Regions from separate parts of the Microbacterium endophyticum genome, predicted to be linked through region 1. Evidence: predicted binding sites of a transcription regulator. Region 1 holds the regulator's gene; the other holds the start of a gene.
The links. The regulator HspR, encoded in region 1, represses chaperone genes until heat shock. The targets are predictions, from matches to a motif close to AAGTTGAGTCNNNNNGACTCAACTT.
Positions count from the first base shown of each region.

Region 2: the regulator HspR is predicted to act here: its motif matches at 1,910-1,934, upstream of G6N83_RS11390 (ATP-dependent Clp protease ATP-binding subunit).

Region 1 is NZ_CP049255.1:1,326,083-1,335,485, forward strand. It holds gene G6N83_RS06175 (ABC transporter ATP-binding protein) at 1-326, opposite strand, end outside; gene G6N83_RS06180 (ABC transporter ATP-binding protein) at 323-2,050, opposite strand; gene G6N83_RS06185 (potassium channel family protein) at 2,060-2,809, opposite strand; gene G6N83_RS06190 (heat shock protein transcriptional repressor HspR) at 2,850-3,290, opposite strand; gene G6N83_RS06195 (DnaJ C-terminal domain-containing protein) at 3,332-4,339, opposite strand; gene G6N83_RS06200 (nucleotide exchange factor GrpE) at 4,348-4,941, opposite strand; gene dnaK (molecular chaperone DnaK) at 4,951-6,816, opposite strand; gene G6N83_RS06210 (hypothetical protein) at 6,930-8,720, opposite strand; gene G6N83_RS06215 (sensor histidine kinase) at 8,928-9,403, opposite strand, start outside.
Region 2 is NZ_CP049255.1:2,432,186-2,441,588, reverse strand. It holds gene G6N83_RS11390 (ATP-dependent Clp protease ATP-binding subunit) at 1-1,863, opposite strand, end outside; gene G6N83_RS11385 (EI24 domain-containing protein) at 2,075-2,827, shown strand; gene G6N83_RS11380 (hypothetical protein) at 2,848-3,000, shown strand; gene G6N83_RS11375 (class I SAM-dependent methyltransferase) at 3,013-4,131, shown strand; gene G6N83_RS11370 (hypothetical protein) at 4,103-5,038, opposite strand; gene G6N83_RS11365 (sugar ABC transporter substrate-binding protein) at 5,227-6,297, shown strand; gene G6N83_RS11360 (ATP-binding cassette domain-containing protein) at 6,377-7,165, shown strand; gene G6N83_RS11355 (sugar ABC transporter permease) at 7,162-8,430, shown strand; gene nrdF (class 1b ribonucleoside-diphosphate reductase subunit beta) at 8,485-9,403, opposite strand, start outside.

The sequences.
Region 1 (9,403 bases):
GCGACGACCTCTGCCTGACTGGTGCCCGCGGGGAACTGTGCCCCGAGCGTCGCCGAGGTGACGCCCTCAAAGATGATGTTGGTTGCCTCACCGAGCACCCGGGGAGCAATGACCGCGAGCACGACGCCTAAAGCTCCCAGGAACGAAACGAAAATGAACGCGCCGGCGTAGGGCCCCAGGAGACCGACGAGTCGAGCAAAGCTGGCGCCGAAGTTTGCAGCCTTGCCGGGCTTTACGCTGTCCCAATCCCCGGATGTCTGGCGAGCCTGTTCGGCAAGCTCGAGTTCGAGTCGTTCTTCTTCCGTCCGCATGTCGGGTGAACTCATGCTTCGACTCCCAACTGCGATTCGACGATTTCTCGGTACGTCGTGTTGGTTGCGAGCAACTGCTCGTGAGTACCGACCCCGACCATGCGGCCCGCATCAAGAACCACGATGCGGTCTGCATCGGTGATCGTCGATACCCGCTGGGCGACGACAATTTTGGTGACGTCGGGGAGTTCACGCCACAGCGCCTGCCGCAGCCGTGCGTCGGTCGTGAGGTCGAGCGCCGAAAACGAGTCGTCGAAAACCAGCACGTCGGGCTGGCGCACAATCGCACGCGCGATCGCCAAGCGCTGCCGTTGTCCGCCGGAGACGTTCGTGCCTCCCTGCGAGATTCGAGCGTTCAAGCCGCCTTCCATCTCGTCGACGAAGTCCCGTCCCTGTGCGATTTCGAGAGCGTGCCAGAGCTCATCGTCGGTAGCGGCTTCCCGGCCGAAGCGAAGGTTTGAGGCGACGGTGCCCGTAAAGAGGAAGGGCCGCTGGGGCACCAGTCCGATGCCTTCCCACATTCGGTCGAGGTCCGCTTGACGCACGTCGACCCCGCCCACCGATACCGCCCCTGCGGTGACGTCGAAAAGTCTGGGGATGAGCGAGACCAGCGTGGTCTTGCCAGAACCGGTAGAGCCGACAACCGCCACAGTTTCGCCTCGCGCCGCTTCGAAATCGATGCCTTGCAAGACAGGCTTCTCTGCTCCGGGATAGCTGAATGCGACGTCCGCGAACCGAATAGCCCCGGGGGTCGGAAAGTCAGATACCGGATCTTCGGGCTTCACGAGTGTCGACTCACTTGCCAGCACCTCGCTGATGCGTTCTGCCGAGACGGCAGCGCGCGGAATCATGATTGCCATGAAGCTCGCCATGAGCACGCCGGTCATGATGAGCCCGACGTACTGCATGAAGGCGAACAGCGTGCCGATTTCGACGGTGCCTTCGTTCACTTGTATTCCGCCGAACCAGATCACGCCGACAACGGTGACGTTGAGCACGAGCATCGCGAGCGGAAAGAGCAGCACGAACAGCGACCCGACCTTGCGGCCGACGACTCGAATGTCGGTGTTCGCGACACGAAAACGCTCTTCTTCGATGTCTTCGCGCACAAAAGCGCGCACAACTCGCACCCCGGTGAGCTGCTCACGAAGAACACGGTTGACGGCATCCAACTTCTTCTGAAATTTGCGGAACAACGGAACCATGCGGCTGATGATGAGTCCGGCGATCACGAGCAGGGTCGGCACAGAGACGCCGATCAACCAGCTGAGCCCCACGTCTTGCTGCAGTGCCATCACGATGCCGCCGATCGCCAACAACGGTGCGTTGATGAGCATGGTCGATGCCATCATGGCGAGCATCTGCACTTGCTGTACGTCATTTGTATTGCGCGTGATGAGCGACCCTGGCCCGAAAGTCGATACTTCTCGCTCGGAGAAACCGCTCACTTTTTCGTAGACATCTCGGCGAATGTCTCGCCCCGCGGCCATCGACGCCCGGGCGGCGAAGTAGGTCGCGATGATAGATGCCGTGATCTGCCCCAGCGAGATCGTCAGCATGATGCTGCCTGTTGACCAGATATAGGCTGTGTCGCCCTGGGCGACACCCTGATCGATGATGTTGGCGTTCAACCGCGGCAGGTAGAGGGACGCCATCGCTGCGATGAATTGGAATGCCAGCACGCCCACGAGGAGCCAGCGGTACCCCTTGAGGTAGCGATAGAGAATTTTTCCGAGCACACGCTCAGACTAGAGCGGACCGCCGACATTCGGGAGACCACGGCTCTCGCTCGGCCGAGGCAACCGGGCGTCGAGTTCGGCAGTGAGCCGCTCAACATCTGCGCGGGTCGCTGCGCGCTGCTCCTGGTGTCCACGGGTAACGCGGTCAATCACCCACGACGAGAAGGTTGCGGTGATGAGACCCACAAGCACAACACCGCCGAGCATGAGGCCGATGGCGATTGCGCGGCCTGGCACAGTGACCGGTACGAAGTCGCCGTAACCGACGGTTGTCACTGTGCAAAAAGCCCACCAAATCGCGTCGCCGAAGCTCCGGATGTTGCCCCCAGCCGCGTAGCGCTCAACCTCGAGCACTGAAAGCGCAGCAATCCAAATAAGCAGCAGCGCGGCTCCGATACCGTAGATCAGCATGCGCGCACGAAGATTCGCTCCGGCGCTTTCTTTTGCACCCTGCGGGCGAATGAAAACACTGAGCAGGCGCACCGGGCGCAGCATTGGCACGAGTACGGCAGCGAGGTCGAACAGATGCTTTCGGAACCATTCGCCCTTGGGGTGCGCAAGGCTCAGTCGCACGACGTAGTCAACGACGAACGCAACCCAGGTCGCAAAAATGACCGTCGAAGCGATGATGCGCGCAGTGCCCGTGTACTCGAGCGTGACCTGCGCCGTATAGACGACGAGAAAGACGAGGGCTGCGGCGGTCAGCGGCCACCGGGTGAGGGTCTCCCACCGTTGCATCGCTTTTTCGTTACGCGACATGAGTGGAACTCCCCGGCTGTTGGCGCTGCTACGTCTATTCTTAGCGCTCGAGCTCGCCACCGCGCGGACGCCACACCACGATCTCAGTGGCACGGCGCATGCGTGTTCCATGCCGGAGGCGCACAACAGATCCGGTGGCCCCGGCCGCGAACACGCGCGCACCGGGCCGATTCTCGAGTTCACTCGCGACGCGCTGTTCGAGCTCTCTCACCTGACGGTCGAGATTTCGCACTCGATCTTCAAGTTCGAGGATGCGGGCGATAGCCGGGAGGCTCATGCCTTCGGCAGAAAGCCTCCCGACCTCACGCAACTGCGCGATATGGCGTACCGAATATCGACGCGAGCCGCCTTTGGTGCGCGCGGGAACGACGAGACCGATGCGGTCGTATTGACGGAGCGTTTGCGGGTGCATGTTCGCAAGCTCTGCCGCCGTAGCGATGGCGAAGATAGGTGCGTCTTCATCAATCGTGTCTTCCGACATTCACTATCGCCTCCCGTCATCCCTCGTCAGCTGTGGTGGAGCTAGCCGCGCGCTTTCGACATGAGGTCGGCGCGCGGGTTTTCGTGTGGTTCTAGTTCTTGGAACTTCTCCAGTGCCGCCCGGGCGGCATCATCGAGATGCGCTGGTACTGCCACCTGCACCTCCGCGAGGAGGTCACCGGTGCCCTTCGTCGTTTGGATGCCCCGACCCTTGACCCGAAGCACTCGCGCCGACGGGGTTCCGGGAGCGACCCGCAACTTGACGGGATCACCACCGAGTGTGGGCACCTCAATCGTGGCACCCAGCGCTGCCTCTGTGAAGGTCACCGGCACCACAACGCGAAGGTTGAGACCTTCGCGCGTGAAGACTGGATGCTGTCGCACCGATACCTGCACGACGACGTCGCCGCTCTCACCACCGTCTGGAGAGGGACGTCCCCGTCCGCGCAGTCGAATCTTCTGCCCATCCGAGACACCGGCGGGAATCTTCACTTTGAACGGTTTGCCGTCTTCCGACTGCAAACTGATCGTTTCGCCCTTGGCCGCGGTGATGAAGTCCAGAGTCGTCCGTGCGGTGACGTCTGCACCCCTTGTGGGGCCGCCGTAGCCGCGGAATCCGCCACTCGTCTGGCCGAAGGATCCTGAACCGAACCGCGATGACCCACCCTGATCGAACATCGTGAAGAAGTCGCCGAAGTCCTCTTGCGAGAACCCGGCAGCTCCCCCGCCTCGGCTGCCACGCGCGCCGCCGAATCCGCTGAACACGTCATCGAATCCGCCGCCGTTCGTACCTCCGGCGCTGAAACGAGCACCGGAGCCCATCGCGCGAATTTGGTCGTACTCTTCGCGTTGGGTGGGATCGTTCAGCACTGAATAGGCTTCACTGATCTCTTTGAACTTCGCCTCAGCCTTGCTATCGCCCTGATTCGAGTCGGGGTGGTACTTACGGGCGAGCTTGCGGTAGGTCTTCTTCAGATCGGCAGCGCTGACGTCTTTTGAGACGCCGAGCATCGCGTAGAAGTCCTTGTCGAACCAGTCCTGACTGGCCACAGCGTCTCCTATTCCGCCGGAACGGCGACGACGACCTTTGCCGGACGCAGTTCCACAGTGCCCAGGCGGTATCCGACCTCGACGACTTCGAGAACTGTCGTCTCTGTCGCGCCGGGTGTCGGCTGCTGAAAGATCGCCTCGTGCTGCTGCGGGTCGAAGACGTCGCCGGCAGCACCGTAGGTTTCGAGACCCATGCGCTCAGCGACGCCGCGAAGCTTGTCAGCGATAGCAGCGAATGGCGTACCCTCGACGAGATCGCCGTGCTTCGCGGCACGGTCGAGGTCATCGAGTACGGGCAGCAGGCCTTTGGCCACTGATCCCTTCGCTCGCTCGATCTCCACCTCGCGCTGGTCTTCGGTGCGGCGACGGTAGTTGGCGTACTCGGCCTGAACTCGCTTGAGGTCAGTTAAGAGGTCGGGCTCGTCGGCGACAGCTTCTGCACCTTCGGCGGCAGCCTCTGCGCTTTGAGCAGCACCCAGAATGTCGTCGACCGTCAGCTCGTCCTGCGACTCGGGGTCGGAAGCCTGTGCTTCCGACCCCTCATCGCTCGGCCGAACCTCGTCGTCGCCTTCGGGCGTTTCGTCGAAGTTCTTTTTTGCCATGGTTCTGTCTTATTTCTTTTCGTCGTCTTCGTCGATGACCTCGGCGTCGACAACATCCTCATCGGATGCCGTCTCACCGCTGTCTGCGGACTGCTCATCAGCGCTCGGGGCAGCCTGCTCTGACTGGCTCGATGCATAGATTGCTTCGCCGAGCTTCTGCTGGCTGGCGTTGAGCTTGTCGAACGCTGTCTTCACAGCGTCGTCGTCGTCTCCGGCGAGAGCTGCCTTGAGTGCGTCAACGTCGCCCTGAACCTCGGTCTTGACCTCTTCGGGCAGCTTGTCAGCGTTGTCGCTGATGAGCTTCTCGATCGAGTAAGAGAGGGTCTCGGCCTGGTTTCGGACCTCGGCGAGTTCGCGACGCTTCTTGTCTTCCGCAGCGTTCTCTTCCGCTTCGCGCACCATGCGCTCGATGTCTTCCTTGGGGAGCGACGAGCCACCCGTGATCGTCATCGACTGCTCGGTACCGGTGCCCTTGTCCTTCGCGGACACGTGCACGATGCCGTTGGCATCGATGTCGAAGGTCACCTCAACCTGCGGAATCCCGCGGGGGGCCGGGGCGATTCCGGTGAGTTCGAAGGTTCCTAGCGGCTTGTTGTCGCGAGTGAACTCACGCTCACCCTGGAAGACCTGGATGGCAACAGACGGCTGGTTGTCGTCAGCGGTCGTGAAGGTTTCGCTGCGCTTGGTGGGGATCGCAGTGTTCCGCTCGATGAGCTTGGTCATGATGCCACCCTTGGTCTCGATACCGAGGCTCAGGGGTGTCACGTCGATCAGCAGAACGTCTTTGCGCTCGCCCTTCAGCACGCCAGCCTGGAGAGCGGCGCCGACGGCGACGACCTCATCAGGGTTGACGCCCTTGTTGGCTTCTTTTCCAGCTTCCTGCTTCACCAGTTCGGCGACGGCGGGCATACGGGTCGATCCACCGACGAGGACGACGTGGTCGATGTCCGAGACCTTGATGCCAGCTTCACGGATGACGTCAGCAAAAGGCTTCTTAGTGCGGTCGAGCAGGTCCTTGGTGAGGTCCTCGAACTTGGCGCGCGTGAGGGTCTCAGAGAGCGAAACCGGACCGCTGTCCGTGAGCGAAAGGTAGGGAAGGTTGATGCTGGTCGAGCTCGAGCTCGAGAGTTCCTTCTTGGCCTGCTCAGCAGCTTCCTTGAGGCGCTGCAGCGCGATCTTGTCGCCCGAAACATCCACACCCGAGGTGGCCTTGAACTGCTTGATCAGGTAGTCAACGACGCGCTGGTCCCAGTCGTCGCCACCGAGGCGGTTGTCTCCGGCGGTGGAGCGCACCTGGATGGTGGAGAAGTCGTCGTCCTTACCCACTTCGAGCAGCGAGACGTCGAACGTACCGCCACCGAGGTCGAAGACGAGGATGAGTTCGTCTTCTTTACCTTTGTCGAGGCCGTAGGCAAGAGCCGCGGCGGTGGGCTCGTTGATGATGCGCAGAACGTTGAGTCCCGCGATCTCGCCGGCCTCTTTCGTGGCCTGGCGCTCGGCGTCGTTGAAGTACGCGGGGACGGTGATGACGGCATCCGTCACGGTGTCACCAAGGTACTGCTCGGCGTCGTGCTTGAGCTTCTGAAGGATGCGGGCCGAAACTTCCTGCGGGGTGTAACCCTTGTCATCGATCGGCTGCGTCTTCCAGTCCGTGCCCATGTGGCGCTTGACGGAAGAGATGGTGCGGTCGACGTTCGTGACGGCCTGGCGCTTAGCGGTTTCACCGACGAGCACCTCGCCATCCTTGGTGAATGCGACAACAGACGGGGTTGTGCGGAAACCTTCGGCATTCGCGATGACCTTGGGCTCGCCGCCCTCGAGGACGCTGACGACCGAGTTGGTTGTACCGAGGTCGATTCCGACAGCACGTGGCATGTGATTCTCCTTTACGGGGGCCGCGCCCAGCGTGGCCGATGGTGATGAAGTTTGCTCACGAATCAACAGGTTGAGCCGTGATGACTCAAGGCTACTCACCCACGCTGGTCGTGTCAAATGAAGTTGATATCAGTCGACTCAACTTTGCGATCGCTGCGTTTGACTGTCGCCCAAAAGTGCGCACCCGTGGTCGAGGGAGCGAGTGCCCACGCTCCACCTCTTGCCTCAAGCACCCTGAGCAAAAGACCAGCTTCGTTCACTGGATTCAAATCACGAATAGCGGAGTCGGACTGGCAATCAACTCGAAAAAACTTGTCAGTCTTCGAAAAGGAGAGCACTGCCCAAGAGGCGTCGCCGTGCCGCGAAGTGTTCGTCACGGTATCGATCGCAAGATCGGCGACGAGTGCGCCCTCGTCGCTCTCATCCAAAGCGGCCTCAACATCATCCGCGAGGTAGAAGGTGATGTCCACCAACCCTCTCCATTGATCAACGAGCAGGGAAGCCACCGCTCGAATGCCGCGTTGCGGAAGGTCGCGGGTGAAGGTTTCCAATTCCCTCGCCGACGAAGTGAGCACTCGTTCTAGTTCTTCGAGCAGCGTGTCAACGTTCATGCTATTTCCCGGCTGTATCGCCATCTCTAGCGTCAGCACGGCGCTATTGAGGCGACCCTGCACCGGGCCATGCAAAAGCATCGCAGCCCGCGCTCGAAGGTCGTTCGCTCGCCGCCGTGACTGTTCCGCATACACGTCCACCAAATGCGAAAGTTCGCGCTCGTGCTCGCGCATGCTGCCGAGTTCCGCCGTCACCGCAGAAGCAACCACGACCAAAAGCGCATTACCGAACACCAAAGGTACCCCGGTGATGAGGTGTCGGAATGCTTCGCCCGGTGAACCCGTCAACTGCGAACTCAGCACTGCGACGACACTAATGGCGGCAAAGAATATTCCCGCGAAGACACTCAGCCATCGAGCCGCCGTGCGAAGCGTTCGTGACAACGAGTCTTCTGCACGCTTGAGCACGAGCAGTACCCCCGCCCACGAGATCATTGCGGCGAGCGCAAAGAGTGCCAGATACGGGCCACCAAGGGTAAATAGACCGACGAGCGTTGCCGCCGCGGTGAGGCCTGCAACAGCCAACGGCGCTGTCGCGGGCTGCGTTAACGCTCGCTTCGCCACAGCGCGAACAAACGATCGCGTCGTGGCCGGACGAATAGCAAGTCCACCAGGAAGCATGACCTGGTGACTAATCGACCTCACAAGTTTCGTAGAAACGTCTCGGATACCGCGCGACAGCTGCGCAAGCCGTCGACGCGTCGGGTGCATCTTCGCCGCCCTCACACGGAGAGGCAACCGCTCGAGTGCGGGCAGCACTTCACTCGCCAAGGTTTCGAGCATCGCAGCATCTTCGATGCGTTCGCGCGCCGACGGATCTCGAGCTGAATGCTCCAATCGCGCGCGGTGTTCCGAAATCCGAGCGATCAGCGACATCGCTTCGTTGAAAGCTCGAAACGCGACAGCGACAGCGGGGATCCACACGCATACGGCGAGAATCGAGCCGGGCAACCTGAGCCACACATCAATCTCACTCGCGGGGCCAACAAAGATCAGCATGCGCGGCACAGCAATGCCTATGCCCGCAAAAACCCATGAACCTATGGCGGCGTATATGGGCATAGTGCGACGACGAAACCACCCGAATACCCACAAGCAGAGGATGAGCGCGCCGATTCCGGCAGTTGCAGACGCAAGACCCGCAACAAGGGCTTCCCACACATCGACGCCTGGCCTGACCCCAACAAGAAGACCAAAAACGACTACAAGAGGGGTGAAGACCCAGATCATGCCGCGCTGAAAGGCGTAAGGACCAGTCACCGTGTCCCGTACGTATTCACCGCTGCGCCGCATGCAAGTTCCTCTCCTTGCAGAGCCCGCTGCTGAGAAGCAGAAATCTCCCTCGGAGGCAGCTAACGAGATGATATCGATGTTCACGGCACTGCATGAGCCGCCCTTAGACCTTTGAGAAGAAGATAGAAGCTTCAGTGCTCGTTCCCAGTGCGCTCCTCATCTTGACGAGTCCGCACCGAACCAACACCGTGTCCGGGTGAATAGTTACTAGATAGCGGGGAGAAGCAGAGTCACTTCTGTTCCGAACGCGGCCGAAGACGCTAGATCGATTTCTCCGCCGTGCGCCTCAACTATTTGACGTGCTCGCGCAAGGCCAATGCCAAAACCCGCACGCCCTTGAGAAATAGCTGATGGCGCGCGATAAAAGAGATCGAAGGCACGATCTTGCTCGTCATCAGTCATACCTGTGCCGTGATCTGTAATCGTGATCGCCGCGCGATCATTCCACCACGCGCACCCTACGACGACCTCGCCTCCCTCCGCACTGAACGTCACCGCGTTTTCAATCAAGTGGCGCAGGGCAGTTTCCAAGAGTCGTTTATCAACCATCGCGACAGGCCCCGCGATGATGTCGGCGGTAATATTCACGCGTCCACCTGAAAAGTGGTCTCGCGCCTCCGTTACGGCGCGCAGAACCAGCGCACCGAGGTCTAACGGGCGAGCATCAAGCTTTGTGAGATCGT
Region 2 (9,403 bases), 1.1 Mb from region 1:
GTATCCGGGAGGGGCACCGACGAGCCGAGAGACAGTGTGTCGCTCGCCGAACTCGCTCATGTCGAACCGGATGACGCGCGAGTCATCGTCGAACAGCGACGAGGCCAATGCCTTCGCAAGCTCCGTCTTTCCAACCCCAGTGGGGCCCAAAAAGAGGAACGAACCAACTGGGCGCTCTGCATCGCCCATGCCGGTGCAGTTGCGGCGGACGGCCCGCGACACCGCGGCGACTGCGTCGTCCTGCCCGATTACACGGTCGTGGAGCTCAGCCTCTAGGCTCCCGAGTCGGGTACGTTCCGATTCGGTGATGCGGTTGGCGGGGATGCCGGTCGCTCGGCTGATCACTGACGCAATCTGAGCTTCATCCACGATCGTGCTCGCGTGCTGTTCTGGCACCACCGCGCGGTCTATCTGCTCTTGCAGCGACGCCATCTCGTCTCGTACCCGAGATGCTTCCTCGTAGTGCTCGGCGGAGACTGCGGCATTCTTGTCGGCTTCGAGGCCGGCAAGCTGCGCAACAAGTGCCGACACGTCGACGGTGGGCCCGGTGCGCAGCCGTAGCCGCGCACCCGCCTGGTCGATGAGATCTATCGCCTTGTCGGGAAGCACTCGTTCGGTCAGATAGCGATCGCTGAGTTCCACAGCGGCACGAAGCGCGTCATCCGTGTACGTCACTGCGTGGTGTTCCGCGTACGCAGGTGCGACTCCGTGAAGGATTGCCACGGCATCCTCGATTGATGGCTCGCCCACCCGGACCGGCTGGAATCGACGTTCGAGAGCCGGGTCCTTTTCGATCGTGCGGTACTCAGTCAGAGTTGTCGCGCCGACCAGACGAAGTTCGCCACGAGCGAGGCGAGGCTTCAGGATGTTCCCGGCGTCCATCGCTCCGTCTCCGCCGCCGCCGGCGCCCACTACCGTGTGCACCTCATCGATGAAGACGATGACTTTGCCCTCTTGAGCGACGATCTCATCGATCGTTCCGGTCAGCCGCTCTTCGAAATCGCCCCGATAACGGGCGCCCGAAAGCATTGCGGGGAGGTCGAGCGAGATGACCCGCTTGTCGGCAAGCTGTGCTGGCACGGTACCGGCAGCGATTGCACTCGCGAGACCCTCGACGATGGCGGTCTTGCCGACGCCGGCTTCGCCCACCAATACCGGGTTGTTCTTCGTGCGACGGCTCAAGATCTCAATTGTCTGCTCGATCTCGGTGTCGCGACCGATGACCGGGTCAAGCTTTCCGGCTTCCGCGCGAGCGGTGAGGTCGGTGCCGAAACGATCGAGCATCGGCGTTGTCGAGGCGGGGCGGTTGTCTTCACGTTCCGGTGCCTCTCCCGTTGACGTCACCGTCTCACGTGCGCCCTCGGTGAGCGCTTCTGCCGTGACGCCAGCATCCGCCAGAACCTGGCCTGCCGGAGCATCTTGAGCGAGCACGAGAGCAAAGAACATGTGCTCGGGATCGATATAGGTGGAGCCTGACGAACGAGCCACCTGGAATGCATGAAACAGCAGCCGCTGCACCGAGGTCGTGACGACGGCACCATCGATGTCAGCGGCACTAGTGGGGGCAGGAAGACGCTCGTCTACGGCGCGCGCGATGCGGTCGGGGTCAACACCAATACGAGACACTGCGTCACGCGCCGGCGCTTCGGTCACTATGACGCGTAGTACGTGCAGCGCATCGAGCTCTCGCTGCCCGCGCTCGATCGCAAATCGACCGGCCGACTGCAGAATTTCCTGCGTGCGCGCGCTCAAGAAACGGCTGAGGTCGATCGATCGCGCGGCGCGCGCGCGCTCGCCTTCGAGGTAGCGCGCGAGAAAGTCGTCAAACGCGTTCGATCCGTCCGGAGTGAAGTCTTCGGGCATTGCCATGCTCCTTCAAAAACTTGATGTTATGCGTAGCAACTTTACAAACTTGCGCCGCTACGTATCAAGTTAACGAGCTGCGCTCCTGGCGTATTCCCACCACCCGCAATTGATCCTCCGACTTCGCGAGGGGTCGCAACACGCCGCATCACCCCGCGTACCCGCAGCACAAAACGGCGTGTTGCGACCCCTCGCGAATAGGATGTGGGCGATGCGAGAGTTCTTACGCGGGGCCATGCTGCTCGGGCAGGGGTTTGCATGGTGGCGCCGACGGCCGGGCGTCATGTTCTTGGGCCTCATACCCGCAGCAATCGTGGGGGCCGGGATGCTGGCAGCCCTCGTTGCGCTCGGGATTGCGCTCCCCTCGGTCACTGTCGCCATCACCCCGTTTGCCGAGGACTGGCCCGGAATCTGGGCTACTGCTCTGCGAGTCACCGTCGGCACCGCACTCGTCGGCACGACCCTCGTGCTTCTCGCCGTCTCATTCACAGCCCTCTGCCTCATGATCGGCGAGCCGTTCTACAACCGCATTTGGTTGCGCATCGAGACTGATCTCGACAACCACGCGCCAGCCGCCGATTCCGGATTCTGGCAGGGAATTCTCGATGCTCTTTCGCTCCTCGTGCGCGGAATTGGAGTATCGATCTTCGCAGGGCTACTCGGGCTTGTTCCCGCGGTCGGTGGCGTCCTCGGTGCGATCGTCGGAGTCACGCTGACCGGCTGGTTGCTCGCGGACGAGCTGAGTTCTCGAGCCCTCGCCGCTCGCGGCATCGCGCGTCGCGACCGCCGCGCGATGCTCGGCGCCCAACGTGCACGAGCCCTCGGCTTCGGTGTCGCCACCCAGGTGTGTTTTCTCGTGCCGCTCGGCGCTGTCGTCACAATGCCGGCTGCTGTGGCCGGATCCACACTGCTCGCTCGATCCCTTGTCACAGCAAACCCGCCCACAGCGGGTACCCTGGATTGAGACGTCCTCGAGGGAGATTCATGTTCATCATCTCGCTGCTGCTATTCCTGCTCGGCATGTTCGCCTTCGGCATTTCCTTTTCTGTTCCAGGACTTGAGGCGCTGATCTTTATTTCTGGCATCCTGCTGGTCTCTCTCGCGATGGCGCTGCCCATCCACCTCAGAGCGAAGTAGCACACCGCACAGGTGGCTTTCTCCTTCGATTCACTTCGCCGCTGGCCCGATATTGAGGCGCCCGAGCTTCGGGCGTGGGATGCCGCAGACACGCTGATCCTCGACGAGTCGGCGTCCGCGCGAAGTGAACTCCGCGACGGCACCCTTGTCGTTATCGAAGACACTCATGGGGCATTGACTCTTGCCGCCGCTGATGCAGGCGCCAGCGGCATCCGCACCCACCAGGACTCGCTCACCGGCGAGCGAGCACTGCACACCAACGCGAAGCGGGTCGGCCTCGAGCATGTCGCGGTCTCAAAGCCGCTCGATGCCAGCCTGGTCGCCGGAGCTCGGATAGTTCTTTTGCGACTACCCCGGTCGCTCGATGCTCTGCGTGATATCGCAGGACTCATCGCCGCACACGCAGCCCCCGGGGTTGTTGTGTACGCGGGTGGGCGCATCAAGCACATGACTCCCGCGATGAACGATGTACTCCGCGAGTATTTCGATCGCGTCGATGTGACTCACGCTCGACAGAAATCGCGCGTTCTCATCGCATGCCAGCCACACGACGGCGCCGACCCCAGGGCTTCTCTGGCTGTTCACAGCGGAATGTCTGTCTGCGCATTCGGTGGAGTATTCGCGGGCACAGCGATCGATATCGGTACTCGCTTCCTGCTGGAGTGCCTGCCAGACACCGTGCCGGGTGGCTCTTCTGCCGACCCGCTCATTGATATGGCCTGCGGCAGTGGCGTCGTCGGGGCAACCCTTGCGCTACGGCACCCCGACGCGCGCGTGTACGCATCGGATCAGTCCGCCGCGGCCGTCGCCTCCGCCACAGCGACAATCGAAGCAAACGGGATCTCGTCACGCGTTGAAGTCCAGCGTGATGACGCACTGTCACTGCGGCCGGATGCAAGCGCATCCTTCATCGCGCTCAACCCTCCGTTCCACGCTGGTGCCGCGATTCACGATTCCATCGCCCCGCGCATGTTCGAAGACGCCGCGCGGGTACTTCGTCCCGGCGGCGAATTGTGGACCGTCTGGAACACTTCGCTGGCCTACCGCTCCGCCCTCGAGCGGATCGTCGGCCCGACCCGTCAGATTGGTCGCAACACCAAGTTCACTGTGACGCGTTCGGTACGGCGCTAGGGTTCTCAGCTGCGGCAGAGTCTTCTGCGGCAGAGTCTTCTGCGGCAGAGTCTTCTGAGGCATCCGGATCGTTCCAGAGCTGTACGGTTTGCACTGTCCAAAAGACGGCAAAAAGGGCAAGCGCCAACGCCTCGCCGACAAATATCAGTGGGATGCCGGTAGCACGCGACACATCGAAGCCCCATACGTCGCACAGCACAACTGTGATCAGTAGCGCAACGCTCACGCCAATCCCGATAGCGACGGTGGCATACGCGCCCCGGTATATGAGTCCACGACGGCGAGTTCGAGCGAGGCGTCCGGCACCGAGAGCCGCAATAGTTGCAACCGCAGCGATAAGACCGAAAAAGAGGGATGCCGCTACGGCGTGAGCACCCTGCAGGAACCCCTGCGGCCAGATGATCCACCACGCGCCCATCGCAATGACGATGAGTGCCGCGATGATGAGGGCGATCCCTGAAGCGCGACTCAGTGTGCGCTGCACGATGGCAAGGGCCCAGGCTCCACCGACGGCGGCTGCCGCTGTGGCGATGAGCGCGACGGCGCTGACATCAACGCTTGCCGCAAACTCTGGCGGAACACACGACGGTGCGTCGGCACATGTTCCGCCCCATACCGCTGGGTCGATTGGCGTCGGCACGATCGCGACGATGGGGGCAAGAATCGCCATGTAATCGAGGAGCGCCTGCTCGATGCTCCTACCCGACAGCGCAACGAGCGCGAGCGTGATGGCAAAAATAGCCCCGACGAACACATCCCGCGCCGGTGAATAGTAGGCCGCACTGATGGATGTGAGTGGACCGTCAGTGACAAACACCGCGGCGAGCGTGACGCCGAGCGCAAAAACTGCCCCGACGATCGAGAGCCGAACATAGCGATACGTTCGCTGCGTTGATGTCGTCCGCATCCGCATGGTGACCCTCTCGTTTCGCCTGCCATTGCCATCATGTCGTGTTCACGAGCGACGGAGATCCACACGCCGTTACCGAACTGTGACCGTCAATTGCTTTTCTTTCGCAATCCCGAGGAGCAAGGTTCAAGTGCCGCGTCGATGACGATGCGAGTGAAGTTTTTCACGTCAATGAAGGGTGAGAAATGAAGAAAAGCACATGGGCGCTTGTGGGAGCGCTCTCAGCCACCACAGCGTTAGCGCTATCGGGTTGTTCTGGTTCAACCGACACGGCAAGTAGCGACGGTGGTGGCGGCGATGCAGCGGCTCGGGCCTGCGTCATCCTTCCGGATGCGGCATCGTCACCCCGTTGGGAGAACTTTGACCGTGCGTATCTCGAAGAGGGCCTGACATCGGCGGGTTTCGAGGTCGACATTCAAAATGCGCAGGGAGACACGAGCAAGTACTCGACCATCGCAGACCAACAGCTCACGCAGGGCTGCGGCGTCATGCTGCTCGTCGATTACAACGGCGCGGCTGAAGGGGTTGCAACCAAAGCGAAGGCTCAAGGCATCCCGGTTATCGCCTATGACCGACCATTTACCGGCGCCGACTACTACGTCTCGTTCGACAACGTGCAGGTGGGAGAGCTTGAAGGACAGACGATTGTCGATGGACTGACCGCCGCCGGTAAGGACCCGGCAACCGCCTCAGTCATCTACATGGGTGGTGACCCGACCGACGGTAACGCGGCGATGTTCCGTGAGGGCGCAGACAAAGCGATGTCGGCTGCCGGAATCACACCGGCTGCCGAGCCCAAGGGCGTGTGGGATCAGGCGAAGTCGGCAACGAACTTCGAGCAGGCCCTCACATCTCTTGGCGGAAGCGTCGATGCTGTGTGGTCGGCGAATGACACCAACGCTGCGGGAGTTATCTCCATCCTGCAGAAGAACAATCTGACGGGAGTTCCAGTTTCGGGCCAAGACGCCAACGTGGCTGGGCTCCAGAACATCCTGCTCGGGTGGCAGACAGCCACTGTCTACAAGCCGGTGGCTGACGAAGCAACGGCGGCCGTTGACGTCGTCGTGAAGCTGCTCAACGGTGAAACGGTGAGCACCGATCTCACGCTCGACGACGGCACACCGTATATCGCCGTCACACCGCAGCTTGTCGGGCCTGACGAGGTGCAGACAGTCGTCGATGCTGGCGATGCGTCGGCAGCCGAGATCTGCACCGGCGATGTTGCACCCAAGTGCGAAGAATACGGCGTGAAGTAAACCGTGGATAGAGGGCGCCGCGCCGGTCAGGTGCGGCGCCCTCTGGCACGCATTTCGGAACTGTCGCAAGGAAGCGAGCATGAGCGAATACATCATTGAACTCTCGGGAATCCGCAAGTCCTTCGGGCCCGTCACTGTCTTGAAGGGCGTCGATCTCCACATTCGTGCGGGCAAGGTCACGGCGCTCGTCGGTGACAACGGCGCCGGAAAATCCACACTGGTCAAAGGACTCGCCGGCGTACAGCCGTACGACGGCGGAAGCATCCGATTCGAAGGCCAGTCCGTCACGCTGCATTCACCGCGCGATGCCGGTCATTACGGAATCGAGGTCGTCTATCAAGACCTCGCACTCTGCGACAACCTCGACATCGTGCAGAACATGTTTCTCGGGCGTGAAGAACTTCGCGGTGGCACATTCGATGAGGGTCGAATGGAAAAGGATGCCTCCGATACGCTGCGCTCGCTTTCTGTTCGTACCGTCAAATCTGTGCGACAAAAGGTCTCGTCGTTGTCGGGTGGTCAGCGCCAAACTGTCGCGATCGCGCGCGCCGTCTTGAAGAAGGCACGCGTCGTCATTCTCGACGAGCCGACTGCGGCTCTCGGCGTGGCGCAGACCGAACAAGTACTGAACCTTGTGAGGCGGCTCGCCGAGCAGGGCGTCGCCGTGCTGCTGATTAGCCACAATCTCGCCGATGTCTTCGCTGTCGCAGACGACATCGCAGTGCTCTACCTCGGTCAGATGGTCGCCCAAATCGACGCCGATGCAACGTCGCGTGACGACATCGTGGGTTACATCACGGGCGCGAAGACGCCGGAAGGGTTCTCTGTCATGGATACCACCACGATTGCTGCGGAGGGCCTGCGGTGAGCGCGCCGAAAACTAGCGGATCCTCAAGCGGATCTTCGAGCAGCGACCTCATCGGCAGTGGACTTGAGGGCGGCGTTCGCGATCAGTTCGCCGCGTGGCTTCAGCGTCTTCGTGGCGGCGAAATGGGGGCGTTACCCGCTATCGGCGGTCTCATCGTACTCACGGCGTTGTTCACGTCACTCAGTCCGTACTTTCTCACAGCGGGCAACTTCGCCAATCTCCTGAACCAGGCCGCTTCGCTGGTCATGCTCGGAATGGCGCTCGTCTTTGTCCTGCTGTTGGGCGAAATCGATCTGTCTGCGGGCGTCACAGGTGGCGTTGCGATGGCGATCTTCGTGGTACTCAACGACAAGTTCGGGGTGAATTGGATTCTTGCACTCGTGATCGGATTCGGGTTCGGAATAGTGACGGGAGCACTCATCGGCTTCTTTGTCGCTCGCGTCGGTATCCCGTCGTTCGTCGTGACGCTAGGGCTCTTTTTGGGGTACCAGGGTCTCGCGCTCCTGATCATCGGCGCTGGCGGGCTGTATCAAATTCAGGTGCCAGAACTCATCGCCATTCAAAACAGCAACCTGCCGGTATGGGCGGGGTGGGTGATGCTCGCGATCATCCTCATCGTTTCAGCAGCCACGTCGTTCTGGGATCGCATACAGCGCTCGCGGGCCGGCGTACCCAACCGCACTCTCACCCTCGTATGGCTCAAATTGGGGGCGATCGTCGTTCTGGGCGGGCTCGTTATCGGCGTGCTCAATCTGGACAGATCGCAGTCGATCCTTCCGGTTCAAGGCGTTCCGATCATCGTTCCGGTCGTGCTCGTCATTTTGTGGATCGGCACGTTCATTCTGGACCGCACCAAATTTGGGCGTTACATCTACGCCATTGGCGGCAATGCCGAAGCTGCACGTCGATCTGGGGTCAAGGTGCGATGGGTCAAGTGGTGGGCATTCGTCGCCTGCTCCACTCTTGCCGTGCTCTCAGGACTTTTCAGTGCGGCCCGCATTGCGTCAGTGGATGCCGCGGCGGGCCGCGACATCGTGCTCAGCGGTGTAGCCGCAGCCGTCGTCGGCGGCGTGAGTCTGTTCGGTGGGCGCGGCCGACTCATGCACGCGGCCATCGGCGCACTCGTCATCGCTATGATCACGAACGGGCTCGGCCTGCTGCGGCTCCCGGCGGGTATCAACCTGCTCGTCACCGGCGGTGTACTGATCCTCGCCGCGACCGTCGATGCCGTATCTCGATTGCGCTCCGGCGGCGGCCGAACGTAAAAGGTGGGGCCCGGCGTGTGCCGGGCCCCACCTTTTACGTTGATCGGATCTTCGTTAGAAGTCCCAGTCGTCGTCGCTCGTGGCTTCAGCCTTGCCGATCACGTACGACGAGCCCGACCCCGAGAAGAAGTCGTGGTTCTCGTCGGCGTTCGGTGAGAGCGCCGAGAGAATAGCGGGGTTCACGTCGGTGACGGATGCCGGGAACATGGCCTCGTAGCCGAGGTTCATCAGCGCTTTGTTGGCGTTGTAGTGCAAGAACTTCTTGACGTCTTCGGTCAGGCCGACGCCGTCGTAGAGATCTTGTGTGTACTGCACCTCGTTGTCGTAGAGCTCGTACATCAGCGAGAACGCGTAGTCCTTGATCTCGTCACGCTCTGCCTGCGAGACCTTCTCAAGCCCCTTTTGGAACTTGTAACCGATGTAGTAGCCGTGCACTGCCTCGTCACGAATGATGAGACGAATGAGGTCCGCGGTGTTCGTGAGCTTGGCACGCGACGACCAGTGCATCGGGAGGTAAAAGCCCGAGTAGAAGAGGAAGCTCTCGAGCAGAGTCGAGGCGACCTTGCGCTTGAGGGGCGAGTCTCCGCGGTAGTAGTCCATGACGATCGAAGCCTTCTTCTGAAGGTTCGGGTTCTCAACCGACCACCGGAAGGCCTCGTCGATCTCTTTCGTCGACGCAAGCGTCGAGAAGATCGAGGAGTAGCTCTTCGCGTGCACCGACTCCATGAACGCGATGTTCGTGTAGACGGCTTCTTCGTGGGGTGTGATCGCGTCAGGAATCAGTGAAACTGCGCCCACCGTGCCCTGGATCGTGTCAAGCAGGGTCAAGCCTGTGAACACGCGCATCGTCAACAGCTGCTCATCCGGCGTGAGCGTGTTCCACGACTGAATGTCGTTCGACAGCGGCACCTTCTCGGGCAGCCAGAAGTTGTTGACGAGACGGTTCCAGACCTCGAGGTCTTTGTCGTCTTCG